Regions from separate parts of the Paenibacillus sp. RS8 genome, predicted to be linked through region 1. Evidence: riboswitches for the same ligand, from Rfam matches in the RefSeq annotation. Region 1 holds a riboswitch; each other region holds the start of a gene.
The links. Region 1 has a riboswitch for cyclic di-GMP ahead of ACDZ28_RS29565 (thiamine pyrophosphate-binding protein). Riboswitches for the same ligand answer to the same signal wherever they lie in the genome.
Positions count from the first base shown of each region.

Region 2: another riboswitch for cyclic di-GMP. It lies ahead of ACDZ28_RS10065 (anti-repressor SinI family protein); the one in region 1 lies ahead of ACDZ28_RS29565 (thiamine pyrophosphate-binding protein).
Region 3: another riboswitch for cyclic di-GMP. It lies ahead of ACDZ28_RS10875 (choice-of-anchor A family protein); the one in region 1 lies ahead of ACDZ28_RS29565 (thiamine pyrophosphate-binding protein).
Region 4: another riboswitch for cyclic di-GMP. It lies ahead of ACDZ28_RS11650 (transglutaminase family protein); the one in region 1 lies ahead of ACDZ28_RS29565 (thiamine pyrophosphate-binding protein).

Region 1 covers NZ_CP168131.1:6,272,245-6,280,357, forward strand. The annotation lists gene serA (phosphoglycerate dehydrogenase) at 1-103, shown strand, start outside; gene ACDZ28_RS29550 (SDR family NAD(P)-dependent oxidoreductase) at 176-1,009, opposite strand; gene ACDZ28_RS29555 (YafY family protein) at 1,182-2,138, shown strand; gene ACDZ28_RS29560 (methyl-accepting chemotaxis protein) at 2,261-3,511, shown strand; cyclic di-GMP riboswitch class I at 3,702-3,797, shown strand; gene ACDZ28_RS29565 (thiamine pyrophosphate-binding protein) at 3,916-5,559, shown strand; gene ACDZ28_RS29570 (carboxymuconolactone decarboxylase family protein) at 5,570-5,938, shown strand; gene ACDZ28_RS29575 (DNA-binding protein) at 6,061-6,309, opposite strand; gene glpK (glycerol kinase GlpK) at 6,324-7,817, opposite strand; gene ACDZ28_RS29585 (ATP-binding protein) at 7,936-8,113, opposite strand, start outside.
Region 2 covers NZ_CP168131.1:1,964,215-1,972,327, reverse strand. The annotation lists gene ACDZ28_RS10090 (aldo/keto reductase family oxidoreductase) at 1-318, shown strand, start outside; gene ACDZ28_RS10085 (hypothetical protein) at 542-1,882, shown strand; gene sipW (signal peptidase I SipW) at 1,884-2,471, shown strand; gene ACDZ28_RS10075 (TasA family protein) at 2,563-3,183, shown strand; gene ACDZ28_RS10070 (helix-turn-helix domain-containing protein) at 3,343-3,672, shown strand; gene ACDZ28_RS10065 (anti-repressor SinI family protein) at 3,879-4,034, opposite strand; cyclic di-GMP riboswitch class I at 4,062-4,146, opposite strand; gene ACDZ28_RS10060 (2-oxoglutarate dehydrogenase E1 component) at 4,619-7,486, shown strand; gene odhB (2-oxoglutarate dehydrogenase complex dihydrolipoyllysine-residue succinyltransferase) at 7,539-8,113, shown strand, end outside.
Region 3 covers NZ_CP168131.1:2,121,161-2,129,273, forward strand. The annotation lists gene ACDZ28_RS10860 (hypothetical protein) at 1-465, shown strand, start outside; gene ACDZ28_RS10865 (ASCH domain-containing protein) at 713-1,126, shown strand; gene ACDZ28_RS10870 (hypothetical protein) at 1,325-1,822, opposite strand; cyclic di-GMP riboswitch class I at 2,209-2,299, shown strand; gene ACDZ28_RS10875 (choice-of-anchor A family protein) at 2,410-4,632, shown strand; gene ACDZ28_RS10880 (alpha/beta hydrolase) at 4,803-5,738, shown strand; gene ACDZ28_RS10885 (NusG domain II-containing protein) at 6,469-6,858, shown strand; gene ACDZ28_RS10890 (Gx transporter family protein) at 6,842-7,399, shown strand; gene ACDZ28_RS10895 (ATP-binding cassette domain-containing protein) at 7,429-8,113, shown strand, end outside.
Region 4 covers NZ_CP168131.1:2,289,073-2,297,185, forward strand. The annotation lists gene ACDZ28_RS11635 (glycosyltransferase family 2 protein) at 1-214, shown strand, start outside; gene ACDZ28_RS11640 (GtrA family protein) at 204-608, shown strand; gene ACDZ28_RS11645 (class D sortase) at 643-1,293, shown strand; cyclic di-GMP riboswitch class I at 1,418-1,498, shown strand; cyclic di-GMP riboswitch class I at 1,607-1,687, shown strand; gene ACDZ28_RS11650 (transglutaminase family protein) at 1,701-2,510, shown strand; rRNA gene ACDZ28_RS11655 (16S ribosomal RNA) at 2,924-4,481, shown strand; rRNA gene ACDZ28_RS11660 (23S ribosomal RNA) at 4,714-7,641, shown strand; rRNA gene rrf (5S ribosomal RNA) at 7,770-7,886, shown strand.

The sequences.
Region 1 (8,113 bases):
AATCATGTTGCTGACCGTTGACAAAGCCGTTCCTAAGGATGTCCTAGTGAAACTTGCTGGTTTACCAGAGATTAACACTGCTGAAGAAATCATCCTACTTTAATCTATAACATAAAAAGGTCATTCCAGTATGTACTGGAGTGGCCTTTTTTTGATTTAACGAAACTTTTTCTTCCTATATTATGAATGCAGGGATGGTCCTTCCATCAGTATCGGTAAATCCATACTTTTCAGCTAGCTTTCCAACCAGCTGCGGCTCACCGGACATGGACATTACTTCCGGATCAGCGGCCAGTGCAGCCACAGCTCGACCAATATATGTCGTCGATTCACTCATTTTCAGCTCCTCGACCTCTTGCCAATGTTCCTCATCTGTGTTCATAGCTTCTAAAACTGCTTCTGTTCTCATCCATCCGGGTGAAAGTGGAATAACTGCAATACTGTCATCCTTTAACTCCTTCGATAGTCCGAAGGCCATACGTAAAAGTGAATTTTTAGAAAGATCATAATAAAAGTTGCCCAGATATTTATAATGATCCCAAAAGGTTGTATGAATAATTAGACCGCCAGTATTTGCCTTCCGCATGAGGGGAATTGCGTAATAATTCGTGATCAACTGTGCTCTCACCCCTGCATTAAACATATTCTCCCAATGAGCTGTAGATAGCTCCCAAAAAGGCTTCTGCTCGATAGCTAGATCATTGCCTCCCCATACGTTATTCACTAAAATATCGAGCCGCCCCTGCTCTTCAGCGATCTGACGGATCACTGCTTCTGTTTCCTGATCCTTCGTATGGTCACATTGGATTACCGCACCAGATCCTCCACTCTCTTTTATCTCTCTAAGTACGCTATTTATGCTCCCCTTAATTGGTTCAGTGGCAGATACATCTATGGTTCTCCCTGTAATATAGACAAAAGCACCTCTTCTTGCTAATTCTAAAGCGATCCCTCTACCAGCGCCTCTGCTGCTCCCCGTAACCAGTGCCACTTTTCCTTTCAATGTCATTCCCCTCAACCCTTTCAGTATGTTTTCAATTTCAGTATTCTGTGATCATTCCCTACGTTTTATAAGTATAGCCTTAATATATGACATCCACTGACATATATAATATAATCAAAATTTAGAATGGTTGAATGGAGCACGTCCAATATTTAATTCGAGGAGGAGTAAATAATAAATGCGAGCCGACCGTTTGTTATCTATATTGCTTCTATTGCAAAAACGTGGAAAAATGACTTCTCGCGAGCTGGCCCAAACACTCGAAGTGTCAGAACGAACGGTGTTTAGAGATATGGAAGCATTGAGTGCTTCAGGCATCCCGATTGTAGCTGAACGAGGGCGTGAAGGAGGTTGGATGCTTACAGAAGGGTACCGAACCTCCTTAACAGGTATGAAGCCACAAGAGATTGGTTCACTGCTTCTGTCCACTGACTCATCTATCATGAAAGATCTGGGGATACAGGACGACTTCTCTTCCGCTGTTCTCAAACTGGAGGCTGCTTCCTCTCATCGAACTAGTAACCCAGCAAATTATCTAAGCCAGCGGATCCATATTGACGGTGCCAGTTGGCATCCTTCGGATGAGACTTATCCGTTCCTTTCTGTACTTCAGAGAGCTCTTTGGGAAGACCGTAAAGTAAAAATCACTTATCTCCGGAACGACGAGACAAAAGTCCGGATGATTGAACCTCTTGGGTTAGTTGCAAAACGAGGAGTTTGGTATGTCGTAGCCAATATAGGGGATGAACTGCGAACCTTTCGTGTGTCCAGATTGATAAACGTAGAAGAGACCAATGAGCGGTTTAACAGGCCTGATGAATTTGATTTAAAACATTATTGGGAAGAGTCCACTACAGCCTTCAAAGCAGCACTGCCAAAATATCCGGTAAAATTAAGGGTTAGAACATCTGTCTTAAAAGAATTGCAACGTGAAAGATTCGTTTCTATCCATATGATAGAGCCATCTAGCAATGCAGAGTGGGTGAACGTAGAAGCCGAATTTAATACGATCGAGTCGGCCTGCCGGATAATCCTTTCTTTTAGTCCCTCGGTTATTGTACTTTCACCGCAAGAACTTTTAGAGATGGTAAAGTCTGCTATCGCAAAAATTTCCGCTATTTATGAGGATTTTTGACACGAAATCTAAAGAACTACTCCGAAAAGAAGATTTATGTCAGTTCTTACTATAGACCAATCACCTTTAAATCCCATATAATAACACCAATACATAATATTAATAAGGAGGACATTATACCAATGAACTGGATGCATAAACTTCCGTTAAAACAAAGAATTGTTGCCGGATGTTACCTCGTTGCCGCACTATTTGCCATTCCTGTTTTAGTTACTTTTATGATCTTAGGCAACATTATTTTGGGTATTGTTCTAATCGTCGTTCTTGCTGCTCTAACCTTCCCAGTGGCCCGCTTTATCGAGAGAACGCTTACATCTTCTTTTGATGACATCGCGAATGTATCTCATAGTATTTCAAAAGGGGATTTTACTAGTAGAGCCGACGAGAACGGGTCTATGGGGGACGTAAGCCGTTCCTTTAATACTATGATTGACAAGCTCAAGAAGATTTTGACAGAAGCATCACAAATCACTCGTCAAGTTATGGATGCAAGCCGTGGAATCGAAGATAAGAATCAGAATTTGAAAATTGTCATGGCACAGGTAGCCTCTTCGTCTAACGAGCTAGCTCTTGGTGCAAATGAAATATCTACGGATATCGCTGAAATGACAGAATCCATTAAAGATATTGAGAATAAAGTATCCAATTATACGAACTCAACAAAAGAAATGAACAGACGTTCAATACATACATTAGAGCTAGTTGAACAAGGACGCCAATCCGTTGATACGCAAGCTGAAGGCATGCGTAAAAACATCCAGGCTACTCAAAAAGTAGCTGACACTATCGAAGCCCTTTCTCAAAATGCTCGCGGAATTACGATGATCACAAAGACCATCACTGAAATCGCTGAACAGACCAACCTGTTATCACTAAATGCTTCCATCGAAGCAGCGCGTGCAGGAGAACATGGTCGAGGATTTGCTGTAGTCGCACAGGAGGTTCGCAAGCTCGCTGAAGAATCAACGGCTTCTACGAAGGAAGTCTTTGGCTTGGTTCGGAGCATCGAAACTGATATTAAACAAGCGATTGATAATATCGCTATCAACGAAGAAGTCGTACAGGTACAGAATGAGATGATCACTCAATCTGCTCATATCTTTGCTCAAATCGTGCAAAGTGTACAGTATATTACCGAGCAGATCTCCTCCTTCTCTGCCGAAAGTGATCTTATGTTGGAAAGTGCATTGAAAATCTCAAGTGCAATCGAGAATATCTCTGCGATCACGCAGCAAACCGCTGCCGGCACCGAAGAAGTATCAGCCGCTATGAATGAACAAATTAATGCCCTGCAGTCCGTTGCAGAAGAAACTGAGAAAATGACTCAGGCTGTATTTAATCTACAGAAGACGATCCATATTTTCAAGTTTTAAGTGACGTCCAAATCATATAAACAAATTCAAAAACTGCTCCTAAGCTTAGACTTAGGAGCAGTTTTTTTATATCTATTATTTCATAGGTTCGACAAGACTTTCGTCAAAATTCGAGTTAATTTGCGATAATATATTGACAAAGAGTGTCTAGGAATATATTGTAAAGGAAAATTCTTCTTATAAATTTCTAAATTAATATTGGCAAAATCTTCGAAAGAGGATGACGCAAAACCATGGATCTACAGCCTCATTTTTAATCTGAGGCCATGACTGCCAGGTTGCTGAAAACCAAGACGACTGGACTTTTGTTCAGTCTCTATGGCGATTTATGCTACCAACCTGTGCCCTATTTTAGAGCACAGGTTTTCTAGTGTTTGGTTTTAAAATAACAATCAACTTGTGAGGTGTATTTTTTGAAGACAGTCGCAGATTACATGTCGGAAGCACTACGGAACCTTGGTGTTACCCATTCCTTTGGTATCATCGGTAAATCCATTTGTCCTATCGTTCTTAAAATGGTAGATTACGGTATTGAATTTATTCCTGGAAGACATGAAAGCAGTTCCGGCTTCGAAGCAGCTGGTTATGCGCTGAAAACTGGAAAACTAGGCGTAGCTTTTGGCACTTCGGGTCCTGGTGGAACAAACCTACTAACTGCAGCAGCACATGCTAAGGCCAACAACCTACCTGTCCTATTTATTACTGGCCATCAATCTATTAAAGAGCTTGGAATTCCCCAATGTCAGGACTCTACCTCTTTTCTAGCTGATTTAGCTGATATGTTTAGACCTGCCACCTTATATAGCAAGCTTATTGAACGTGGAGATCACTTTAGCACAATCTTTAATCATGCCATATCCATTGCTTTGAGCGGTAATCGTGGTCCCGTTCACCTTTGTATTCCCTTTGATGTACAAACGGAATTGCTAGAGGAATGTAATATTGTAATCCCTGAACGCGAATCACTGGTTAGCCATGCTAATATCGACCGTGTACTTGATGCAATAAATAACTCAAAGAATCCAATAATTATCGCGGGTAAAGGCGTTAACCGCTCAGGAGCACATAGTGAGCTAATTCAATTAGCAGAAACATTTAATATTCCTGTAGTTACATCTCCAGGTGGTAAAGGAGCTATAGCTTGGGATCATCCACTCTATCACGGTCCAATTGGAGTAGGCGGTTGTACCCATGGGGATGACTTGCTGAATCAAAGTGATCTATTTATCGTTCTCGGGTCACGTTTAAGCGATATGACTATTTGTAATCTTAAAAAGGAAAATCATCCTGCAACATTAATTCAGTTTGATAGCGATCCGACTTTTGTCGGAAAAATATTGTTCTCTAAAACGATTCCAGTGACTGGAGATCTACGTGACAATCTAGTTTGCTATCTCAATAATATTGACACGAACAACATCACAAAACGCGAAGCACCGACAAATTCCGATTATACCGAAGAGCCTCCGATTTTACCAAACCTTTCACTTGCATCGGTCTTGAGTACGATGAGTGATTTGATTCCTTATAACAGCACAGTCTTTGTTGATGATGGAAGTCACGGTTTCCATGCTGCGAAATGGTACAAGGTTAAGAAACCTGGCAGTTTTGTATTCGATGCTTACTTTGCTTGTATGGGTAATTCCATCGGGATGGCAATTGGCGCAAAGGTTGCTGCACCAGAAGAAACGATCTTCTGCATTACAGGAGACGGCTGCTTTATGATGCTAGGCGCAGAGATTAACGCTGCTGTCTGCAAGGATATTCCTGTCATATTCATTGTTGTGAATAATAAACAGCTAGATATGGCTCTAAAAGGTATGGAAAAAACTACAGGACGTATTGACGGAACGATCTACGAAGTCCCTATGGACGCTGTGAAATTCGCAGAATCACTTGGTGCTACGGGTTACAAATGTGAGACAGCTGAGGAGTTCGAAACAGCTATCAAGGACGCTGTTGCCATCAACCGTGTTGCCGTCATTGAACTGCTAACAGACCGTGATGAGGTCCCTCCGACTGCTCATCGTACTTTGAACCTAAATTAGGAGGTCACTTATGAAAGACAATGTAAACAGTGGTCTTAACCACTTCACGAATCTCTCAGGAGACTACGGAGCTAAGGCACTGGCTCCGATTAAAGAACATTTCCCTGATTTGGCTGAATTTATTATGGGAAATGCCTACGGCGATATTTTTCAACGCAACACAATCGAAGCTGACTGGAAGGAAATCGCAGTTATCTCTGCCCTGATTTCGATGGGTCAGTTTGATCAATTGGGTGTTCATTATGTCATGGCTCTTCGTGTGGGAGTTACTGTAGAACAACTCAAAGGGATTCTATTACACTTAGTACCCGCAATAGGGGCACCTAGAATCATTACCGCTTTTAATATCCTTCTCGAAACGATTGAAGAAATAAAGTAACTATATGCCGGATGGAAAAATGCAGCATTTGTTATTGAATATTAAATATTGCAACACAAAAAGCGGCAGGCCAAGGATAATCCTTAGCTTGCCGCTTTTTGTGTTAATCTGTGATGGGGACTTTAGGACTCACTGGCAAAGGACAAACCTTTCTCCGTGAGCGCACGCCGTAATTGATTAAGTGCCTTAGGTCCCATCCCGTGTAACTGCAGAAGCTCTGACTCAGTGAGCTTACTGATTTGGTGAATCTCTGTATACCCAGCACCATGGAGTGCTCGAAGCGCAGGCTTGGCCAATCCAGTCGGAAGATCTGATTCTGATCCGCCAAGCATTCCTGCAGGATCAGTTTCTATATTTCTGTTCTTAGACATATGCATCTCCCTGATCACTGATATCCTTCATGTTTCTCCCAGCCCATGGTCCGCGCTACAGCGTCTTTCCACGCGCTGTAACGACGTTCACGCTCATCCATACCCATTACAGGTGAAAAGACCCTCTCCGCTTTATTGAAGCTTTCCAGCTGTTCTCTTGTCCAGACCCCATAGGTTAATCCAGCCAAAAGCGCTGCTCCCAGCGCAGTCGTCTCCGCATATGTAGTTCGAGTAACTTCACTACCGAGGATATCAGACTGGAACTGCATCAGCAAATCATTACGAACAGCTCCACCATCTACACGAAGGCCGGTTAATGGCATGCCCGCATCTTTTTCCATAGCCCCTATTACGTCTCTAGACTGAAATGCTAATGACTCTAACGTTGCCCGTACCAAATGTCCCGAGGTTGTGCCTCTAGTTAGACCGAATACGGCTCCACGTGCGTACATATCCCAATAAGGTGCACCGAGTCCAGTGAAAGCTGGTACGACGACAACCCCTTCACTGTCCTCAACTTCCCGTGCTTTGTCTTCTGAGCCTGCCGGCTCCGTTATGAGTCCCAGCCCCTCCTGAAGCCATTGTACAGCCGCTCCGGCTACAAATACACTGCCCTCGAGCGCATAATAGAGTTCCTCTCCCATTCCCCAGGCCACAGTGGTCAACAGACCATGACTGGAGACAACGGCTTCCGTGCCTGTATTCATCAGAATAAAGCATCCAGTTCCATAGGTGTTTTTGGCACTGCCGGGTTCAAGACAAGTATGCCCAAACAAAGCAGCCTGTTGATCTCCCAATACAGAGTGAATAGGGATTTCTGCACCGAACCACTGTGCATCTGCTGCACCAAATTCACTACCGGACATTCTCACTTCTGGCAGGATGGAGTGTGGTACTCGAAGCTCATCCATTAGCTCTTCATCCCAGCAGCGTTTATGGAGATTATATAGCATCGTACGTGATGCGTTAGTTACGTCAGTGGCATGTATAGCTCCGCCAGTAAGCTTCCAGATTAACCAACTGTCCACCGTCCCAGCTAATAACTCGCCATTATTCGCACGCTCTCGGGCGCCTTCCACATGATCAAGAATCCAGGAGAATTTGGTTGCAGAAAAATAAGCATCCACAACGAGTCCCGTCTTGCTAGCAATAAGTCCCTCTAACCCCTTACTCTTGATCTCTTCACATACCTCTGCAGTACGTCTGTCCTGCCATACAATCGCAGGATAAATCGGCTTACCTGTTGCTCTATCCCAGATTAGGGCCGTTTCCCTCTGATTCGTAATACCGATAGAAAATATTTCCTGAGGCGCAATCCCGCTCCGAGTAATCGCCTCTCTTGCAGCTGCAAGCTGTGACGCCCAAATTTGCTCTGGGTCATGCTCCACCCAGCCAGGGCGGGGGAAAGATTGTTCAACCTCATATTGTCCTTGTGAGACCATTCTAGCGTCCTTATCGAACAATATGGCTCGTGAACTGGTAGTCCCTTGGTCTAAAGATAAAATCATTTGATGGCCTCCCAAGCATAAACAATGAGATATGTTCCACGATGAACAAGATTAATGTGTTCGTTTCAACAAAAAGCACCTCTGCTGTCAGAGGCGCTATCACACATTGTGTTTGGAATTACTGTTTTTCGACAGGAAGTCTTAGGGTAAAGGTAGTACTCTCACCCAATTTACTGGAAGCTGTAATGGTTCCATGATGCGACTCAACAATATTTTTAACAATCGCAAGCCCAAGTCCCGTTCCACCTGACTCTCCACGTACACGTGCCTTGTCGGCTTTGTAGAAACGGTCAAAT
Region 2 (8,113 bases), 2.8 Mb from region 1:
TGTCGAATGGAGAATATTCAGCTTCAAGCTTGGGGCCCACTCGCACAAGGCTTATTTAGCGGACGTTCATTAGAGGATCAACCAGAGAATATCGTCCAGACCGCTGCCATGGTTAAACAACTTGCAGATGAAAAAGGAACAACACCCGAAGCCATAGTGCTATCCTGGCTAATGACACATCCGGCAGCTATTCAGCCTGTGATTGGGACTGTGAATCCGCAGCGCATTGCTGCCTGCGCCGATGCGGACAAGTTGGAGCTTACTCGTAAAGAGTGGTATGACTTATACGTTAGTTCGCGTGGTACTCGTCTTCCCTAACCCGCTCCACAAATTCAACTCCAAAACATTCTTAATAGCCTAATCGTGCCTCTCGCATGATTAGGCTATTTTTAATGCCTCCCCCTTTCTCACGTATCGTTCTTTATTGCGAATAAAAATAGATATCGAGCGAAAAAACGAGGTAAATAGAGATAAATTAACATTTTCGTTCTTTATAGAGCACAAACGAGGCTTATTGGCAGTTTTCTTTTCAATTTATTCCATGTATTATTCATTACAGAAGTTGTTCTTTATTGAGAACGACAATAACGAACCAAAGAAATTCAAGACATTGAGGGGAGGTATTCCTCTGAGACCCAGATCAGCAAAAAGAAGACCTAAAAGAAAGAGGCAAATCGGACTACGTGTTCTGCAATCAGGAATGGCTGTCTCCGTCTTGTTTCTGTATACCTCGCAGCAAGTGGGTAATACCTACGGTGGTTTTGGAGCTACTACGCAAGCGACCAGCACAATTAGCTTTTGCGAAGTCTTTCCAAACTCGATCAAAGGGCTTCTAACAGAACTCAAAGATCATATCGAAAAAGCTACTGCTTTAAAAGGATCGCTACAAAGCTATGCCCCTTCAGGCAGTCTCTCAGATGTTTCGGGAATAGAAGGCATGTCGCTGGATGAGCTTGATGTCGCAGCGCAAGAGATTTCCTCGCAAATCTCCGCGCTTCAATCTCAAATTGATGGCGTTAATGAGCAATTGGCCACCAACAGCCAAATTTGGAACGAAATCAATAGTGAGCTGAACGCAGCAGCAGCCGTATTATTCCAGATTGGAGGATATATGACCTCTCTAGATTCAAACTGTTTAGAAATCAAGGATGAACAATTCTTCAGTGAGCTGCAAAATAGCCTGAATCAAAGTGGTGTAATCTCTGAATCCCTGAATGCTTCCTTAAATGGAGTCATCCAATACCTAAATTCTATTCACGACATCGGTCTTCCGTTTGCTTCGGTAGTGACCAGTGATGTATATGGACAACCAGAGTTACGCAATGAGGCGTTTCAGCAGCCGTTCCCCTACCTGATTGCTTTTAGTCAACCGGCTGGCAATATCTCTAGCGAGCTTACCTCCACTTATGAAAATCTCAATACTGAAATGAATGATCTTAAAGAATCAGCTACTTCAGGCATCAGCACTCTTCAGAGTCAGCTCCAATTGATCAGTCAAACCCGCGAACAACAATTGGAAGCCCTTGAGAAAGCCCGATTAGAGGCGCTGGAACAAGCGAAGAAAGAAGAACGTTTGGCCCTGGAGAAAAAAGAAAAGCAAGAAGCAGAGGACAAAGCGAAAGCTGAAGCTGAAGAGAAAGCAAAAACGGAAGCGACTCCACCGACAGGTGAAGCTGCTCCAGAGAACATAAATAAAGAGCAACCTGAAGCCCCAGCTACTAACCCGGTCGATACGGAAGTTGGTGAAGAGCCAACGATTCCACAAGATATACCACAGCAAAAGGTTCCTCAGGAGACGCCAAAGGCGGAAGCTACAACCTCTTCCCCGCCGGCAGCAACACCAGCTCCTTCGGCCCCTCAACAAGACAAAGGTGGAGAATAATATGCGGATTAAAAAAATGATCAACAATACATTATCGAGCATCATGCTTGTGATCTTTATTCTGCTGGTGATAGCCGTAGTGTTATCCAAGGCCTCCGGCGGTGAACCTGCCTTCTTCGGATACCAGATCAAATCGGTACTCTCAGGTTCGATGGAGCCAGGGATTCAAACCGGATCGATTGTCGCTTTAAAACCCGGAGGAGATATGAATCGCTTCAAAAAAGGCGATGTTATCACCTTTAGAAATGAAGAAAACCTGCTCATTACTCACCGTGTTGTAGAAGCAACAATGAACAATGCTACTGGTGAAGCCATGTATCGCACGAAAGGCGATAACAATGATGCGCCTGATATGAACCCTACCAGTTCCACGAATGTTGTAGCTGAGTATGCAGGGGTCACCGTACCTTATGTAGGTTACGCTATGAATTTCGCAGTTTCCAAAGCTGGAAGTGTTGTGCTCATGATCGTACCAGGCTTGATGCTCCTGCTCTATGCCCTGTATTCATCATGGAAGGCTGTAGCTGCACTCGAAAAGAAAAATGCGGCTATACTGCCCACCTCTCCACCTCCAACTGAAATACAGTAATTCGTTGATTGTCCGCTTCCGCTTACGAACCGGAAGTTACAATATATAACTTTTATAAAAAAACCACAAAAACCGAGGAGGAATTTTAATTATGGGTATCAAAAAAACATTGGGTCTTGGCGTAGCATCTGCAGCACTGGGTTTATCATTGATTGGTGGAGGAACTTTCGCTTACTTTAGCGACACTGCACAAAGCACCGCTACATTCGCAGCAGGTACACTGGATTTGAACTCTGATCCTTCTGTTATCGTTGATTTGAAGGATCTGAAGCCAGGCGATACGATCAAAAGAGACTTCAAACTAAAAAATGACGGTACACTTGATATCGGTTCGATCCTCCTCAAAACAGCTACCTCTATTAATGATGTAGGTGGTAACAACGGCGCTAACGATTTGGCAAAATTCATCAAAGTTAAATTCCTGGTGAATAAAGATAAAAGCGGCATCTTACCTGGTAGTGAAGAGAAAGTAGTTTGGGAAACTACCCTGGCCGATTTGAAGACTCAGACACCGGATCTCGTAAAAAACACTGGACTTGATGCAATCTGGGGTACTAGCGAAGCATCTGGAATTAAGGCCGGCACAAATGATAGCTTTACCGTTCAATTCGAATTTGTTGATAACGGCCAAGAGCAAAACTACTTCCAAAAAGATTCATTAACTCTGACTTGGGATTTCGTAGGTAAGCAAACTGCTGGATCCGCTAAATAATCTAATAAGTCTTCCATTCGAAGAGCAGCAGATTCTTATTCCGGAAAGCGGATAAGTAGATGCTGCTTTTTTCTTTACAATAATCTTTGTCGAATTTATTGATATTTGCTATACTAATAACAAAAATTACGGAGGGGCGTCAGCATAGTGCCACAAAATATGGGCCAACGTATCCAGCATCTCCGCCTAGAAAAGGGATTGTCCCTATCTGAGCTTGCGGACAGAGCGGATGTTGCTAAGTCGTATCTTAGCAATGTGGAGAGAAACATCCAATCCAATCCTTCAATCCAATTTATCGAAAAGATCGCCGACGCGCTTCAGGTATCCATCCACGCTTTGCTCTATGGAGAACCTAATGATGCTGAGGAATCACCTTTAGATTCGGAATGGTTCCGATTGGTGCAGGAAGCTATGGCCTCAGGCATAAGCAAACGCGAATTCAAGGAGTTTCTGGACTACCAGAAATGGCGCCTGGATCAGAAGGATTAATCCTTCCATCTGATCTGATAAGATCCTCTTCTACTCATACTATCAAGCATAAGCGCCTTCGTTCTCCTATATGGACTGCGAAGGCGTTTTATATTCTACTAGAATATAAGGACAGTGTTCATCTGAAACTTATAACTTCTTATATAAAGAAAAAAAGCACAGCGAGTTATCGCTGTGCTCATTTGATATGTAATGCTCTGAATGTATTACTGCACGGCTTGCACAGTCTTCTCATGAAAGAAGCGACGAATTTCATCTGCCTTTATGCCAGCCTTCTTAGCTGCTAATAATAAATGGACCCACTCTACGTCTAGATCAATGACCTGCTGTTCTCTGTTGCTTCCCTGGTTGGACTTGTCCAAAAAATCTCCTCCTAAGATTTTACGTCCCCAGGCAATCCGGCTGTCATAGTATTTCTACCTTAGACCCGCGACTTTGTGCCCCTGCCTTTCGGCAAGTTTACCTTTTACTGGACCCTTTACGTGAAAGGATCTACTTTGAAATATATGAAAAACGCTAACTGCAATAACATTATACTATACTAAAGTGAAAAAGTGTGTCGATTTCTGATTAGTTTTTCCATTAAAAAACAAAAAATAGAAGTTCTTTTATAGAATTTCCTGTCCTATTATCGCGATACTCGTCTTATTCATAAAATTATATAAGCCAATATAACAATGTCCAATTCCCTATTTAGTTAAAATTAAGGATAATAGAATCATTTTAGTAGGCCTTTAGAATGGGTAATAAAAAAGAACAACTCTTTATTTAGTAGAACAAGCTAACCCATACCATTTTGCGAACGTATTAGACGAAAGAATGAATTGATTACATGTGTGGAAAGTAGCACAATAAGATGAGGAATGAAACCGCAATCATCACAGCTCCTACAAGCATTGACACAAAATGTCACGTATGGAGTTCATCCGTTGAGGAGGATGTATTCATGGCAGCCAAAGAGCCCTATAACGAATCCATTTGGAGTAAGTATTATGGACCCAATTTAGGCTACATTCAAGAAAGATACGAGCAATTTGTGAAAGACCCAACCACCGTAGAGAATAATTATCGCGAACTTTTTACAAATTCGGGTCCCCCACCATTAACACCGGATAGCGAACCGGCTCCACAGCCTCGCATTTCAGGAGACACCGAATGGCTTAGAAAAGCAGTAAGAGCTTCCAAGTTAATCGCTAATATTCGTATATATGGCCATATGGCCGCTGAAATTGATCCGCTTGAGCGGGACCACAATCCCATGGCTAAATATCTCGAACTTGAAACTTATGGGCTGACCCGTGAGGATCTGATCGCATTACCTGCCACACTCATTTGGGAGAATGCACCGAATGACGTGCATACCGGATGGGATGCTGTTCAGCGTATGCGTCAGGCATATACCAAAACTATCGCCTATGAATTCGGGCATGTGCATGAGGAAAAAGAATTGCAATGGCTGAATAGACAGGCAGAATCCACTAGCTCACCGGCACCTTTAAATAATTCAGAACGCAAAGAACTACTGAACCGCCTGATTCAAGTAGAGCAATTCGAAACCTTCCTCCACAAGACCTTTGTGGGTCAGAAACGTTTCAGCTTGGAAGGCAACGACGCTCTTGTGCCGATGCTCGATGAAATCGTACGCGCTGCTGCGCATGACGGCGCAGAGCATATTCTGATGGGTATGGCGCACCGCGGCCGTCTCAACGTTCTCGCACATATTTTAGGCAAACCTTATGATATTATATTTTCAGAGTTTCATCATTCTCCAAACAAGGAGCTCTTCCCTTCCGAAGGCTCTACAGGAATTAACTATGGCTGGACGGGTGATGTGAAATACCATCTCGGTGCAGACCGCGCTGTCCGTGAAGGAGAAACCGTACGCACAAGAATAACACTAGCGAACAATCCAAGTCACTTGGAATTCGTCAATCCTGTCGTGGAAGGTTTCACTCGTGCCGCTCAAGAGGATCGGAGCACTGCCGGGCTGCCTAAGATTGATACCAGTAAAGCTATAGCAGTGCTAATGCATGGCGATGCTGCTTTTCCGGGTGAAGGGATTGTTGCAGAAACACTTAATATCGGCAAACTTCAAGGTTATCAGAATGGTGGAACGATCCATATCATTGTTAATAACCGGATCGGCTTTACGACCGAAAGTGAAGACTCCCGTTCTACGCATTATGCCAGTGATATCGCCAAAGGGTATGAAATCCCGATTGTCCATGTCAACGCTGATGATCCGGAAGCCTGTGTAGCAGCTGTCCGTTTAGCTAGCGCATATCGCCACCAATTTAAAAAGGATTTCGTGATTGATCTCATCGGCTACCGCCGTCATGGTCATAACGAAATGGATGATCCTGATACTACACAGCCTATTGTTTACAGTAAGGTGCGTAAACATCCAACCGTCTACAAGGTTTATGCTGAGCGACTACAGCGTGAAAAGATTCTTACAGCTGACGATGTTAAAGAGATGAATGCTGCTGCAGAAAGCGTTTTGCAACGTGCGTATGATAGTATGAAGGAAGGCAATCACAAGAAAAAAGAACCAAAAGCCTTCATTCCTTTAGAAGCGGAACACGCTGCGCCAGGCTCAACAGCATTATCTATCTCCAGTCTGCAGGAGATCAATCGTGAACTGCTGACTGTGCCAGAAGGATTCCAAGTCTATCCGAAGCTGGAACGAATTCTGCAACGCCGTAAGGATGCACTGAATGAAGGTGAGAAGGTCGACTGGGCACTTGCTGAGTCTCTCGCCTTCGCTACCATTCTAAAAGATGGTACGCCAATTCGCCTGAGCGGCCAGGATGCTCAGCGCGGAACCTTCGCTCATCGACATCTAGTGCTGCACGACAGTAAGACTGGGGAATTGTTCTCTCCGCTTCATCAGCTGAGTAATTCCCGCGCTTCCTTTGGGGTATACAACAGTCCGCTGTCAGAAGCATCGGTATTAGGCTTTGAATATGGTTATAACGTGTTCGCACCGGAAACCTTCGTGATCTGGGAAGCACAATATGGCGATTTCGCTAATGCAGGTCAAGTTATATTTGACCAATTCATTGCCGCTGGACGCGCCAAATGGACGCAGCGCAGCAATCTTGTCATCATGCTGCCTCATGGTTACGAAGGACAGGGACCTGAGCATTCCAGCGGTAGATTGGAACGCTTCCTGCAATTATCCGCAGAAGAAAACTGGACCGTTGCCAACTTGACGAGCGCCTCCCAGTATTTCCATCTCTTGCGGCGCCAAGCGGCGTTATGCGGACAGGAAGATGCAAGACCGCTAGTCATCATGACGCCGAAGAGTCTCATTCGTAATACACGGAGCGCTTCTGCCGGAACTGAGCTCGCCTCAGGACAATTCCAGCCTGTGTTATCAGAGCCTCTGCTAGGCAAAAAACCAGGTGAGGTTAAGCGTCTTGTAGTCTGCAGCGGTAAAGTAGCTATCGACATCCAAACAGAACTCGAAGCTGCCTCAGACAAAGATTGGTCTTGGCTACATGTACTTCGCCTAGAGCAACTCTATCCGTTCCCAGAACGTGAACTGAATGCTCACCTAAGCTCGTTTCCAGCTCTTCAGGAAATTGTCTGGGTGCAAGAAGAGCCGAAAAATATGGGTGGCTGGAGCTACACCGAACCTCGGTTACGCTCCATTGCACCGCAAAACACCAGCGTGAGATATATCGGACGTCCTGAACGTTCCAGTCCAGCCAGTGGTTATGCAGATGTTCATAGCTTTGAACAGCGTAGAATTGTTTCAGAGGCCCTAAAATCAAATTCACAAGTACAAACGGCTGTACCGTCCTCCTAAGAGGACGGTATCACAATAGCGTAAACCATTATGTTTGGGGAGGTAACGGCCTGTGTCAGAAATCTTAGTACCCGATCTGGGAGAATCTATATCCGAAGGAACCATCTACAAATGGCTGGTTAAAGAAGGCGACACGGTAGGTCAAGGCGATGTGCTTGCTGAGTTAGAGACAGATAAAGTCAATCTGGAAATTAGTGCGGAGGTGGAGGGTGTCATCTCCTCCATCCTGCGTCAAGCGGGCGAGAACGTAGCCGTTGGCGAAGCCATCGGCATCATTGGAGCCGCTAGCGGCAGTAAGCCGCAGGCCGCTGAGAGCAAAGCGCCTGAAGCGGCACCGGCAAGCGGCAGCGCAGCAGCCGCACCTGTAGCAGCGCCCGAAGTCGCTGTAGCGGGTGGCGAAAGCCCCGCTGCACTGGCATCGCCGGGCGCACGCAAGCTGGCACGGGAGCGCGGCATCGACCTCGGCGATGTTAGCGCCCGTGATCCTATCGGCCGGATTGGTCAGGCCGATGTGTCGGGTCATGGTGCAGCAGCGCCACAGGCCGCTGCACCGGTAGCTCCGGCGCCGCAAGGCAAGCCGGAGCCAGCGAAGCCGGCAGCGAGCAAAGCCGCGCCGGAGGATGGCAA
Region 3 (8,113 bases), 2.9 Mb from region 1:
AGCTCGTCAATAATTGGCGCTAAAGTTACCGGACTGTATACGATAAAGCAAGACGGAAAGAAGATTGCGGACGCAGCTATTATAAACGGATCAGCTTACGTACCCGTGCGCACGATATCCGAAGCGACTGGAACGGACCTGACAGTAGAAGGGAAGACAATAATACTGGAGAGTAAAGTAACGGAGAAGCCCGCGGCAATATCTGAGACTGACACAACGGCTGCAGATCGGACAGGAACACCAAAGGCAATCATTGAGGCGGCTAAACTCCGGGAAAGATTAGCAGTGGCAGAATCCAGCGTGCAATTTCTCAAAGAAGCGATCCAACAAGCGGAAGCTACTGCGGCCGATCTAACAAGCACAGCGGACCAAGAAGCTCGCAGAAGCTATATCGCCGATTTGAATAAACGCCTTGTGTACACGGAAACAGAAATTGCGCAGATCAAGGAGCAGCTTGGTGAATAAAGCACTGGTGCATGTTGAACCAAAGCCTCTATATGTTGGATCTGAGATGCACCTACCATAAGCATGATACTATGGCCATCTCTCGGGTGGTCTTTTTGTTATGTACATTTTTCCTTTTAATAGGTTTAATTAATCATATAGTTAAAGGGGATATTACTATGAACTCATTAAGCGCGAACCAGTTAACCGCGGTATTCCGGGAATTCGGAGACCACGCTTTTCTGTATCTTCCGAGGGGATGGATATGATGCGGTGTTTAACGATACGACAGCCTTGGGCAACGTTGATTGCTCTTGGTGAAAAACAGTTCGAAACTCGATCATGGAGAACAACCTACCGCGGGGGGTTAGGTATTCATGCCGGAATGAGGATAGATAAGAAGATATGTGAACAGGAACCATTCAGGTCGATATTGGCGAAGCATGGTTATACAGCAATAAATTTACCAACAGGGTTTATTATTGCGTTAGGTCAACTCACGGGGTGTTATGAGGTTACACCGGAGGTGGACCTAAGGGAATGGATAAAGGGAAATGAATATGATTTTGGCGACTATAGTGAAGGGCGTTTTGCTTGGAAGCTTGAAGATGTTCATCAGTTAAGTCATCCTGTACCGGCTAAGGGCAGATTAAGCTTATGGGAGCATCCAGATCTAGCCTAAACCAAAAATTGATCTTTTTAATGTGATTTTCATGTGAGCATCATCTTATTTTCAGGTTCGGGGTATATATTGAAGACACCAAACACCCCCCAGTGTTTTGTGGTATAAATCTCTTAGGTCTTGCCAACTCCCATGGTAAGGCCTATTTTTTTGTTCGCTAATGGAAATGGGGGGAGGGGCGTAACTTTTTACGCGGCTTTACTTAATCTGATACTGCCCTTCATAGCTCTTAAAAGATGAAATATCCAGCCCGAGATATCTGCGCATATGAATAGCAGCTTGTGCAGCAACGATGTCGTTTAACAGCAGCATTCGTTCATGGTATCCGCGACATATAAATTTGGCTTCTATCCCTGTGTTGAGCCTGTTCTGCTCATATACCTTGATTCCCCGTTTTCTCATTTCCGAACGAACATCTCTTAGATCTGCTGTAGCTACTGCCGCGGCGGTTCCAAGAACCTCCAGATAGGGGGCGGGCGTTCGTAAATGTGTAGATAAAATGGCGGAGTCCCGTTCGAAAGCTGATAAAATCATCGGAAGCAATAAATAAGATTTCACCAGCATGTTGTCTCTGCTTTCAGCTCTATGCATGAATCTCATCACCTCTAATGGGAACGTATATTCGTATTCTACCCCGATATCCCAAAAATAATCAATGGTATTTCTAAACAGCCAGTCCAATGTGATTAAATTCACAACTAAAATAGAAAGAATAAAATATATTAAAATTGTAATAATAAAAATTAATGATTTAGGCTTATGAAAAGGAGAATTAGGATGAGAGAGGAAGGAAGTCTCCGCCGTGGATTGGTATTTGGTTTGATTTTTAGTATTCCATTATGGATATCGATATTAGGCTATATACAGTTACTTTAAAATTGAATAAAAACTTTTGCGTGAAGCGCCTTTAGGTGCTTTTTTTGTGCTGGTTAATGTGTATGATTATTAAAAGGAATTGATTGACATTTGTGGGGGCGGAGCGCTAAACTATTATTAGTTCAAAAGTATTAAAAGTCATAGACGATTATTTAATAGGATGCTTAAACTGCCGGTTCTATTTTGCAAAGGGTATACATATATAATCATGATAATAGCAAACCGCCCGAAAGGGTGGGACGCAAAGTCCAGGAGTCTAAAGTGTCTTAAGGACACTATGACCGTCCGACTGCCATGAGAAGGGAATTCTACTTCTTTTTTGGCGGTCTTTTTTGTTGTTAGGTCTTTTAGAGTTTCTGGTAATTATTCTGATTAGATATAAATGATAGATTTAGGAGGTGTGCTTTTTGAAAAGAAGAATAAAACCGCTACTCTCACTAGTATTAGCGGGGGCTTTAATGGTAGGCAATGGACTTTCCGGAGGGCATTTGGTAAATGCAGCAGGGGAGGTACCTCCCTATACTCCTACACCTGTGTTAGGTATTGCAGGGAATTTTAATACTTTTATTTTTGGGGATTTCAAACAATCTAATGATCAGGTTCATGGGCGCCTTGCCGCCAAAGGTAACATTACATTGCAGAATTACGGCGTATCCAAGGATAATCCAGGTGGAGATGTCCTTATTGCTGGTAATGACATTACTTTTACTAATGGTACTATTCATGGAGCATCCGTTTATGGTGGTGTTTTTTCCAGCAACGGTGTAGATCTTAAAGAACCAGCGAGAAAAGGAACGCCTATTGATTTTGATGCTGAAGAGCAATTTCTTATCGGACGTTCTAATGAATTCTCTTCACTTACTACAGTTGGAACTTTCAAAAAGGAATATGGGAAAATAACAATTGATGCTCCGGAATCATTTAACGTTCTTAATCTAAGTGCTGCCGATTTCGCTAATGCTAATGGCTTACAGTTTAATATTGCAAATAACGCCACAGTTATCGTTAACGTTAGTGGAAGTTCAGTTGAAATTCCAAGTTTTCAAATATGGGGAGGCAGCCCTAACAAGGTATTATTTAATTTTTATGAAGCTAGCACTGTAAACATAGGAAGTTTAACGATAGAAGGAACTATCCTAGCTCCGCATGCGAAAGTAACTTATAATTCTGGTGAACTGCATGGGACACTGATTGCAAAGGGATTTGCTGGTGGGGTACAGATGCATTGGTATCCATATGGAGGGGAGGAACCACCTCCGACACCAACGCCGACCGTGACACCAACACCAACGCCGACTGCGACGCCAACACCGACGCCGACTGTGACGCCAACACCGACGCCGACCGTGACACCAACACCGACGCCGACCGTGACACCAACACCGACGCCGACCGTGACACCAACACCGACTGTGACACCAACACCGACGCCGACTGTGACGCCAACACCGACGCCGACTGTGACGCCAACACCAACGCCGACCGTGACACCAACACCGACGCCGTGCGTGACACCAACGCCGACCGTGACGCCAACACCGACCGTGACACCAACGCCGAAACCAACACCAACGCCGAAACCAACACCAACGCCGAAACCAACACCAACGCCGAAACCAACACCAACGCCGAAACCAACACCAACGCCGAAGCCAACACCAACGCCGAAACCAACACCAACGCCGAAACCAACACCAACGCCGAAACCAACACCAACGCCGAAGCCAACACCAACGCCGAAACCAACGCACACACCAAAACCAACACACACACCAACGCCGACTGTGACACCAACACCAACGCCGGACGTGACGCCAACACCAACGCCGACTGTGACGCCAACACCAAAGCCGACTGTGACGCCAACACCAACGCCGGACGTGACACCAACACCAACGCCGGACGTGACGCCAACACCAACGCCGACTGTGACGCCAACACCAACGCCGGACGTGACGCCAACACCAACGCCGACTGTGACGCCAACGCCAACGCCGGACGTGACGCCAACACCAACGCCGGACGTAACGCCAACACCAACGCCGGACGTGACGCCAACACCAACGCCGACTCCGTCGTCTGAGGCAACACCAACGCCGACTCCGTCGTCTGAGGCAACACCAACGCCGACTCCGTCGTCTGAAGCAACACCAACGCCGACTCCGTCGTCTGAGGCAACACCAACACCGACTCCGTCGTCTGAGGCAACACCAACGCCGACTCCGTCGTCTGAGGTAACACCAACACCGACTCCGTCACCGGTGGCTCCGGTATTCCCAACACCAACGCCATCCTCCGTAATTGGCATTATCGTCGTTAATGATGACCCTGTGCCACTTGGACCTGTAGCTTCATCGACGCCAGTACCAGTACCAACACCAACACCGTCGGGTAGTACAGAGGTGCTTGTTGATGATGACGAGATCCCATTAGGATCAGTAACGGAGGTAACGCCAACACCGTCACCAGAGGATATCGCCGTGGTGGATGATACAATCCCGCTAGGTAATCCACCTGTGGATGAACTTCCGAAAACGGGAGAATCAAGTCCAGTCCCTTATTATGTAGCTGGTCTAGGTTTTGCACTTATTGGATTGCTAATGAGAAATAGATTCTCTAACAAGAAATAATAAACGGTATTTGTAACGAGAACATAAGGTATGCCAGAACAGAAAAGAGCCGCTTTCGGGACATATTCCGATAGCGGCTTTATTTTGTAATGATTGTTATATTTTGGAGCAATCTAAGCAGATGCTATACTGATTTACAACGGATATGAGGAAAGGACGGGGAAGATGAATTGGTATGGTTCTTCATTAGTGCGATCATCGTCATAGGGGCTCTGATCTTTGCGGGCTTTTTCTTTTATGGTATTGCTATTAAACGAGCACCGAAGGAATTTCTGAGTAATAATCGTGATTTGAAGGCTGATCCCCCGGTTGCCGGGGCTTCTTGGGGGGAGGGGAAGGATTGGGTTTCCACTCAGAGCTTTGAGAATGTTGAGATTATATCTGAGGACGGGCTGCAACTAAGAGGATACTTGCTCCTTTCGGATCATGCTGAGGGACGTACAGCGATTCTAGCCCACGGTTATTCTGGAAAAGGGAAGGATATGGGTGCGTACGCCAAAATCTATTACGAGAGACTGGGCTTTAATATCCTGATTCCCGATGCCAGGGGGCATGGGGAAAGCGCTGGGAATTATATTGGTTTTGGTTGGCATGAGCGCAAGGATTATTTGCAGTGGATTGAATATATGATTAAAAAGATTGGGTCCAGTGCTCAACTGGTGCTCCATGGGGTTTCTATGGGGGGTGCTACCGTGCTGATGACCTCAGGAGAAAATCTCCCACCGCAGGTCAAAGCTATTGTCTCAGACTGCGCTTACAGCTCAGTTAAAGCACAATTAGCCTACCAGTTGCGGCGTATGTATCACTTGCCAAGCTTCCCTTTTATCCAAAGTGCGAGTCTGATTACTCGTTTGAAGGCAGGGTATAGCTTTAGTGAGGCATCTGCCTTGAAGCAAGTGCGGAAAGCGAAGGTGCCGATTCTTTTTATTCATGGAGATGCGGATAATTTTGTACCGTATAGTATGATGAATGAATTGTATGAAGCATGTCAGAGTCCCAAAGAGAAGTTCGTAGTGCCGCAAGCGGGGCATGGGTTAGCTTATGATATGGATAAGACGGGGTATATAAACGTAGTAACAGCTTTTGTGAATCGTTATGTAAATTAGATGCCCTGAACGTAGACAGCGCCCGATATCCGCTAAGTAGCGGTTATCGGGCGCCTATATTTTTCCACACATGGCATGTGTCCTTGTGTAAGGTTCGTACAGCCATGCTTTTTCGTTATATTCATCCCCCGCCGTTCGTGAGTAACGGGTGTCTTAATTCCTTGTTATTTCCAGCAGCCGTGTGGCGAGAATAATCCTTCCAATACGACAAAAGCCCTACCTCTCTTTTGCCCTTGCGGCTCCATTGACCGCGCCAGTGTGAATCGGAATGCTATATTTCGAATTTAGTCTCATAAAAAGGAAAGTTTCTGCAAGAAAACATAAAGCCTCTGTGTCCAAAATGCCGATGTGTAAATGAGTCGGCCTGACATCTTCTTGATGGGGATATTCAATATATCGAAAAACAAATACGATATAAATATAACACAGTATTGTTAAAAAGACAAATATAATAATCAATTCCAAGATAAGGGTAGTTTTATTTAGGAGGGGAACAAGTAGAGCAAGATAGAGCGATTGATTCGAATATAACTTATGCCGGATTATTTGCGGATTAATTCGGAAAAGCTAGTAAGCCAGAGGGAATGGGACTACGGGGGCTATTTTGCGTGCCTATTTTGTGAACTACTCTCTAAAACTTACATTAAACCCCAACATTGATTGAAGGATTGAGGGTAGACCGTTATAATTAATAAGTCTGGATTTTAATTAAAAAATAAGGGAGATTTTTATGAAACGCGCAGATGTGTGGTTGATTTCCATCGTGTTAATTGCTGCGCTCGCTTTTCTCGTACCGAGATGGTTTTCGGACAATGATGATAAAGGTGGGGCCGGTAAAAATCTCGTAGCCAATGTGACAGTGGACGGCGAGTTATTTAAAACGGTAAAGCTTACAAAAGAAGAACAAACCATTGAGGTCCGTACCGACCGTGGTTATAACATCTTGAAGGTGCATGATTACGGGATTGAAATGTATGATGCTGACTGCCCGGATCAAGTGTGCCTAGGTTTCGGTTTTATTACCCTGCCCAAACAGACGATTGTCTGTCTACCGCATAGAGTATTAGTGGAAATCACGAGTGCGTCGGGGGAGGATGATATAGATGCCTATGTCCAGTAGTGAATCTGCAACAGCTTTAAAAAGAACGGTAATTATTGCGATTTTCGCCGCGGTGGCGGTAGTGCTTAGTCTAATAGAGGCACAGATTCCGTTGTCAGGAATGGGACTGGTACCGGGTGCTAAACTAGGATTAGCCAACATCATGATTTTGACTTGTATTTACTTTTTACGTGGACGGGACGCATTCCTGCTTGTCATCCTCAAAACACTGCTCACTGCATTTCTGCTAGGTACTTTTTCAAGCTTACTGTTCAGTTTATTCGGTTCGCTTTTTAGCTTTGTTGTAATGTTCGTATTAATGCTGATTAGCGGCAAAGGTAAGAGTATAAGTTTGATCGGAATTAGTATAGCTGGTGGGATTGCACATAATATCGGTCAGCTGCTGGCAGCTTCAATGGTATTCTCATCCCTTAGTATTTTTTATTATCTTCCCATGCTGCTGATCACTGGAGTAGTAACAGGAATTGCCGTGGGCTATGCAGTCCGTTATTTGGTGGCTTCATTGTCAAAAATATCGTTGTTTGAAGAGTTTTTGGACTGATTAGTCACATCAGCGGAAGGATGACTAACATGAATGAATCATTTGAAGGTCAAGAATTAGAGGGAGAAGGACAAGCTATCATCTCTCTGGATGGGGTATCGTTTGGTTACGATCCTGAGCATCCGATTCTTCAAAATATAACGTTATCTATTTCACAGGGACAATGGGTTAGCTTGGTTGGTCCTAATGGCTGCGGGAAGTCAACGCTAGTTAAGCTACTAAATGCATTGCTGCCTAAGAGTGCTGGCGAAATTGTGGTTAGTGGTATGCAGCTGAGTGAGGAAACGATCGGCAGCATTCGGCAATGCATCGGTATGGTGTTCCAAAATCCAGATAATCAGTTTATTGGAGCCACTGTAGAGGAAGATATCTTATTCGGCCTGGAAGGGCTTTGTTTGTCGTACACAGAGATGGCTGAACGGCTGCACTCATATACGACGAGGCTGGGAATAAATCATCTGTTATCCAAACACCCGAGTGAGCTGTCTGGAGGTCAGAAGCAGCGTGTCGCTATCGCCTCCATTTTGGCTATGGAACCAGGCATCGTCATTTTTGACGAGGCCTCTTCTATGTTGGATGAGGGTAGCAGAAATGATCTTCTTGGCATTTTGCAGGATATGCGAGCGGAGGGAAAGTATACGATCCTTATGATTACGCATGATGCAGATGAGATTCTGGCATCGGATCGGGTGCTTGCGTTGCATGGAGGTGGTC
Region 4 (8,113 bases), 3.1 Mb from region 1:
CACATCATGGACGGTTCCAGGTTGGGCTTCCATTGTAGGCGTCAATTTGCTCTTTAATGGTATCGTTCTGATGCTGTTAGGTGTAATTGGAGAATATATCGGACGGATTTATGACGAGTCTAAGGATAGACCGCTATATATTGTAAGTGAGACTAAAGGATATCCTAACGAGGAACAAGTGGATCGCCGGAAGGACTACAATAATGTCAGATAAGAACTTACGCGCTGCATTTATACAGTTTCTTAAATTTAATGCCGTAGGTTTGGTGAATACCCTAATTGATTTCGTAATCTTCACATTACTGAACTCACTTGGAATGGTATATGCGTTGGCACAGGTGATTTCTTATAGTGCAGGGACAGCGAACAGCTTTATTTTGAATAAAAAAGTTACCTTCAAGGATCACAATCGTGGCAGTAAAGAGGGCTTTGATAAGGCTCAGTTGCTGAAGTTTATCATACTGAATCTGGTAGTGCTCGGAATATCGCTGTTGCTAATGCATCTGTTGACTGACAAACTAGGCATTCAAGTGTTGATCTCTAAGGTATTAGTAACGTTTGTGACGGTGATCATTAACTTCTTCGGAAGTCGTAAATGGGTATTCTAAAGTGCAGTAGAACCAATCCACGGAGGTGAAAATCATGCGTAAATTCTCGTATGTGCTCATACTGGCTGGGATCCTTATCATGCTCTATCCAAAAGCTAACGAATGGTATAACGACTGGCAGCAGGAGAAGCTATTAGAAACGGCTGAACTGAGCACCATCGAAAGCACTCCACCACCTGATCTGAAGAGTAGATATGCCGAGGTCACTCAGCTACTAGCAGAGGAATCCGTTCTAGATGCACAGGCACAGCCTCAAGAAACAGAAAAGCCAGAACCGGAGATTGAAGTGGGCGGCAAAGTTATCGCATTAATAGAGATTGATAAGATTGATCTGAAGCTGCCAGTATTAGAAGGAGCAACAAAAGCAAATATGAAGCATGCTGCGGCGCATATGAAAGAAACGGCCCCGCTTGGAGAAATCGGGAACGCCGCAATAGCTGCTCATAGAGCTAGAACTACGGGCAGATTGTTTAACAGATTGAATGAAGTTGTGGTTGGGGATGTAATCACGGTAAAAACGAGCGATCAGGTATATAATTACGAGGTTTATGATATTTCTGTTGTACTTCCCAGTGATGTGTCTGTTCTTGACGGGAATAACAAGGATAAGATTCTTACTCTAATTACGTGTGACCCACTAGTAGATCCTACACATCGTTTGATTGTTCATGCTAAGCTTACCTAATAGTTGATGAGAAATGACAAGAGAACTGAAATACAGAGAGATAACTATAAAATAATAGTAAAACTAGCAATTTTGTTCTTGTTTACGAGGATAAATATGGTAGTATAAGACTATAAAAGCTAAACACGATAAACGGCAAACCTATCGAAAGGTAGGGACGCAAAGCTAAAGGGCCTTCCCGTAAGGATGGCAGCCAGTTACCGAATGAAGAGGCTTTTTTTGTTTTTATAAAATATATAAGAACCTAAGATTCATATTTCTACTTGGACTGATTCTGTTAATTTGTCTAGCGAAATTAGAACAGATAGAGCTTATACGATAACGGCAAACCTATCGAAAGGTAGGGACGCAAAGCTAAAGGGCCTTCCCGAAAGGATGGCAGCCAGCTACCGAAAGGAGTTTTATCCGTGAAAAAGGTTTATTTTATGATGGTGGCGCTGTTCGTGCTGATTACTTCGGTTCCAGTAAGCACAGCTCAAGCTGCAAGTGCAGATTCAAACTGGTTGAATACATCCAAATTGGCTCAGGGTGTAATCGGTATTAACTACGATATTCCAAAAGATAAAAGAGTTAAGCTGATGATCACAAAAGATAACAGTAGCTATACATACAATTTATATGCTTCTGGACAAGCTGAAGACTTCCCTTTGCAACAAGGGAATGGGACTTATAAAGTTTCTGTTCTTGAGAATACAACGGGTAATAAATATAAGGCTCTCTATTCTGAAGTAGTAGATTTAACTATGAACGACTCAAATTCCGTATATTTGGGCTCTGTACAGAATGTGAAATGGAGTTCTTCTGATAAAGCAATCGTTAAGGCTAAAGAGCTTACAAAAGGTAAAACAACAGATGAAGAGAAAGTTAAAGCAATCTATAACTATGTAGTTGCTAATGTGCAATATGATTATTCTCTTGCTAATAATGTAACAACAGATTACATTCCGAACATTAACAACACTTTGAATACTAAAAAGGGAATCTGCTATGACTATGCTTCTCTTTTTGCCGCAATGCTGCGTAGTGTAGATGTGCCTGCTAAATTGGTGATGGGGAATACTAGCTACGTTACGCAATACCATGCATGGAATGAAGTATTAATGGATGGGAAATGGGTTACTATTGATACCACGGTAGATGCATCGGCAGCGAAGAGTAAGAAGAATACGGATTTTATTAAGGCTTCAAGTAAGTATACTGCAGCAAAATACTATTAATTTGAAACGCTAGAATCATAACTCTATTAAATAAACAACTAGCTTAATTATTAAGCTAGTTGTTAATTTTTCTATTAGGGGTTGCTTTTCTATGAGTAGATAGGTTATTATAGTTAAGCGTTGTTAGACAGCGTACAGGCAATGTTTGAGAGAGTTATATAAACGGCTTTCGAAAAATAAAGCTTGCATTACTGAGAATAACGTGATATATTATAAGAGTTGCTGCTGAGACATTAAACGGCGCCAACGAGAACTTGATCTTTGAAAACTGAACAACGAGTGAGTAGGAAATCACGAAAGTGAAATCCAAAACTGATGAGTTTCACAGCGTATTTTACGCTTTTGAAATTTCATCGTGAGAATTAATTTTCTCGTCAGATGTTTCAAAATGAGCATATCGCTCTTTTCAATACTAATTGGAGAGTTTGATCCTGGCTCAGGACGAACGCTGGCGGCGTGCCTAATACATGCAAGTCGAGCGGAGTTATTTTGAAAGCTTGCTTTCAAAATAACTTAGCGGCGGACGGGTGAGTAACACGTAGGCAACCTGCCCCTTAGACTGGGATAACTACCGGAAACGGTAGCTAATACCGGATAATTTCTTTTTTCTCCTGAAGGAAGAATGAAAGACGGAGCAATCTGTCACTGAGGGATGGGCCTGCGGCGCATTAGCTAGTTGGTGGGGTAACGGCCCACCAAGGCGACGATGCGTAGCCGACCTGAGAGGGTGAACGGCCACACTGGGACTGAGACACGGCCCAGACTCCTACGGGAGGCAGCAGTAGGGAATCTTCCGCAATGGACGAAAGTCTGACGGAGCAACGCCGCGTGAGTGATGAAGGTTTTCGGATCGTAAAGCTCTGTTGCCAGGGAAGAACGTCCGGTAGAGTAACTGCTACCGGAGTGACGGTACCTGAGAAGAAAGCCCCGGCTAACTACGTGCCAGCAGCCGCGGTAATACGTAGGGGGCAAGCGTTGTCCGGAATTATTGGGCGTAAAGCGCGCGCAGGCGGTCATTTAAGTCTGGTGTTTAAACCTTGGGCTCAACCTAAGGTCGCACTGGAAACTGGGTGACTTGAGTACAGAAGAGGAAAGTGGAATTCCACGTGTAGCGGTGAAATGCGTAGATATGTGGAGGAACACCAGTGGCGAAGGCGACTTTCTGGGCTGTAACTGACGCTGAGGCGCGAAAGCGTGGGGAGCAAACAGGATTAGATACCCTGGTAGTCCACGCCGTAAACGATGAGTGCTAGGTGTTAGGGGTTTCGATACCCTTGGTGCCGAAGTTAACACAGTAAGCACTCCGCCTGGGGAGTACGGTCGCAAGACTGAAACTCAAAGGAATTGACGGGGACCCGCACAAGCAGTGGAGTATGTGGTTTAATTCGAAGCAACGCGAAGAACCTTACCAGGTCTTGACATCCCTCTGAATCTGCTAGAGATAGCAGCGGCCTTCGGGACAGAGGAGACAGGTGGTGCATGGTTGTCGTCAGCTCGTGTCGTGAGATGTTGGGTTAAGTCCCGCAACGAGCGCAACCCTTAACTTTAGTTGCCAGCAAGTAATGTTGGGCACTCTAGAGTGACTGCCGGTGACAAACCGGAGGAAGGTGGGGATGACGTCAAATCATCATGCCCCTTATGACCTGGGCTACACACGTACTACAATGGCCGGTACAACGGGAAGCGAAGCCGCGAGGTGGAGCCAATCCCATCAAAGCCGGTCTCAGTTCGGATTGCAGGCTGCAACTCGCCTACATGAAGTCGGAATTGCTAGTAATCGCGGATCAGCATGCCGCGGTGAATACGTTCCCGGGTCTTGTACACACCGCCCGTCACACCACGAGAGTTTACAACACCCGAAGTCGGTGGGGTAACCCGCAAGGGAGCCAGCCGCCGAAGGTGGGGTAGATGATTGGGGTGAAGTCGTAACAAGGTAGCCGTATCGGAAGGTGCGGCTGGATCACCTCCTTTCTATGGAGAATCGTCTTCTGCAATGAAGACATTCAAATCGGAAGTTAAACTTCCACAATCTCAGGTTTAGGCCTGTTACTCACTCGTTGCTCAGTTTTGAGAGTTTAAGCTCTCAGTAAGACTTGATCCTTGAAAACTGGATACCGAAACGAATTTGCGTTTTAGAACATCTTTTAGCAACTTGTGTAAACAAGTGAATGTTATTAGTGAGATTTTTCTTAGGAAAAATCAAGGTTAAGCTAATAAGAGCACACGGAGGATGCCTAGGCGCCAGGAGCCGACGAAGGACGTGGCGAACAACGAAACTGCCTCGGGGAGCTGTAAGCAAGCTTTGATCCGGGGGTGTCCGAATGGGGAAACCCAGCTGTGGTAATTCGCAGTTACTCATACCTGAATACATAGGGTGTGTAGAGGCAGACCAGGGGAACTGAAACATCTAAGTACCCTGAGGAAGAGAAAACAATAGTGATTCCGTCAGTAGCGGCGAGCGAACGCGGAACAGCCTAAACCTAAGAGCTTGCTCTTAGGGGTTGTGGGACGTCTCACATGGAGTTACAAAGGAATATGGTAGGTGAAGAGGTCTGGAAAGGCCCGCGATAGAGGTAAAAGCCCTGTAACCTAAACTGTGTTCTCTCCGAGACGGATCCCGAGTAGTGCGGGGCACGTGAAACCCCGTATGAATCCAGCAGGACCATCTGCTAAGGCTAAATACTACCTGGCGACCGATAGTGAAACAGTACCGTGAGGGAAAGGTGAAAAGCACCCCGGAAGGGGAGTGAAATAGAACCTGAAACCGTGTGCTTACAAAAAGTCAGAGCCCTATTCATGGGTGATGGCGTGCCTTTTGTAGAATGAACCGGCGAGTTACGTTTAACATGCAAGGTTAAGTCGAGAAGACGGAGCCGCAGCGAAAGCGAGTCTGAATAGGGCGATTGAGTATGTGGACGTAGACCCGAAACCGTGTGATCTACCCCTGTCCAGGGTGAAGGTGCGGTAACACGCACTGGAGGCCCGAACCCACGCACGTTGAAAAGTGCGGGGATGAGGTGGGGGTAGCGGAGAAATTCCAATCGAACTCGGAGATAGCTGGTTCTCCCCGAAATAGCTTTAGGGCTAGCCTCGGTATAAGAGTAGTGGAGGTAGAGCACTGATTGGGTGCGGGGTCCGCAAGGATTACCAAGCTCAGTCAAACTCCGAATGCCATATACTTATTGCCGGGAGTCAGACAGTGAGTGCTAAGATCCATTGTCAAAAGGGAAACAGCCCAGACCATCAGCTAAGGTCCCCAAGTGTGTGTTAAGTGGGAAAGGATGTGGAGTTGCACAGACAACCAGGATGTTGGCTTAGAAGCAGCCACCATTGAAAGAGTGCGTAATAGCTCACTGGTCGAGTGACTCTGCGCCGAAAATGTAACGGGGCTAAACACACCACCGAAGCTATGGCTAGATACTATGTATCTGGGGTAGGGGAGCGTTGTATGTGGGTTGAAGGTGTACCGTAAGGAGCGCTGGACAGCATACAAGTGAGAATGCCGGTATGAGTAACGAAAAGATCAGTGAGAATCTGATCCGCCGAAAGCCCAAGGTTTCCTGAGGAAGGCTCGTCCGCTCAGGGTAAGTCGGGACCTAAGGCGAGGCCGAAAGGCGTAGTCGAAGGACAACAGTTTGAAATTACTGTACCACCGTAATCCGCTATGAGCGATGGGGTGACGCAGGAGGGTAGTGACGCGGACTGATGGATATGTCCGTCTAAGCAGTGAGGCTGATGTGTAGGCAAATCCGCACATCATTAAGGCTGGGCTGTGATGGGGAGCGAAAATTGTAGTAGCGAAGGTCATGATCTCACACTGCCAAGAAAAGCCTCTAGCCAGGAGAAGGTGCCCGTACCGCAAACCGACACAGGTAGGCGAGAAGAGAATTCTAAGGCGCGCGGAAGAACTCTCGTTAAGGAACTCGGCAAAATGACCCCGTAACTTCGGGAGAAGGGGTGCCCCGGTAGTGTGAATAGCACGAGGGGGCCGCAGTGAAAAGGCCCAAGCGACTGTTTAGCAAAAACACAGGTCTGTGCGAAGCCGCAAGGCGAAGTATACGGGCTGACGCCTGCCCGGTGCTGGAAGGTTAAGGGGAGTGGTTAGGGGTAACCCGAAGCTATGAACCGAAGCCCCAGTAAACGGCGGCCGTAACTATAACGGTCCTAAGGTAGCGAAATTCCTTGTCAGGTAAATTCTGACCCGCACGAATGGCGTAACGACTTGGGCGCTGTCTCAACGAGAGATCCGGTGAAATTTTAATACCTGTGAAGATGCAGGTTACCCGCGACAAGACGGAAAGACCCCATGGAGCTTTACTGCAGCTTGATATTGAATTTGGGTACGATCTGTACAGGATAGGTGGGAGCCGTAGAAATCGGAGCGCAAGCTTCGGTGGAGGCGCCGTTGGGATACCACCCTGATCGTATCTAGGTTCTAACCTAGTGCCCTAATCGGGTACGGGGACCGTGTCAGGCGGGCAGTTTGACTGGGGCGGTCGCCTCCTAAAGAGTAACGGAGGCGTTCCAAGGTTCCCTCAGAATGGTTGGAAATCATTCGAAGAGTGCAAAGGCATAAGGGAGCTTGACTGCGAGACCTACAAGTCGAGCAGGGACGAAAGTCGGACTTAGTGATCCGGTGGTACCGCATGGAAGGGCCATCGCTCAACGGATAAAAGCTACCCTGGGGATAACAGGCTTATCTCCCCCAAGAGTCCACATCGACGGGGAGGTTTGGCACCTCGATGTCGGCTCATCGCATCCTGGGGCTGAAGTAGGTCCCAAGGGTTGGGCTGTTCGCCCATTAAAGCGGTACGCGAGCTGGGTTCAGAACGTCGTGAGACAGTTCGGTCCCTATCTGTCGTGGGCGCAGGAAATTTGAGAGGAGCTGTCCTTAGTACGAGAGGACCGGGATGGACGTACCGCTGGTGCACCAGTTGTTTCGCCAGAAGCATGGCTGGGTAGCTACGTACGGACGGGATAAGCGCTGAAAGCATCTAAGCGTGAAGCCCCCCTCAAGATGAGATTTCCCAATTAGTAAGACCCCTTGAAGACGACGAGGTAGATAGGTTGGAGGTGGAAGTGCAGTAATGCATGGAGCTGACCAATACTAATCGGTCGAGGGCTTATCCTATACTTAAAACGCAAATTCAATTCGGATTCAGTTTTCAGGCATCAAGCCTGTAACACGCTTAGAAATTTATTCTCACTTCTGGTGATGAAGCAAATTTCACGCGGCAGCGTCTGTTTCACAGACGCATGTTTGGTGGCGATAGCGGAGGGGTTCCACGCGTACCCATCCCGAACACGACCGTTAAGCCCTCCAGCGCCGATGGTACTTGGACCGAAGGGTCCTGGGAGAGTAGGACGTTGCCAAGCACACGAAGCCATTGTTGATTTATCAACAATGGCTTTTTTGTTCCCTTTATCGCTTAATTTAAATAATGTGGATAAGTCATGGGTAAATAACGAAAAAATAAAAGTTACTAACATGTGGATGAAATAATAAAATATATTCAAAAATGAAAGTAGTCCCCAATTTATGTGGATAGAGCAGTGGTATATGTGGATACTTCAAGTAAATGCAAGGATATTTTGCATGGTAG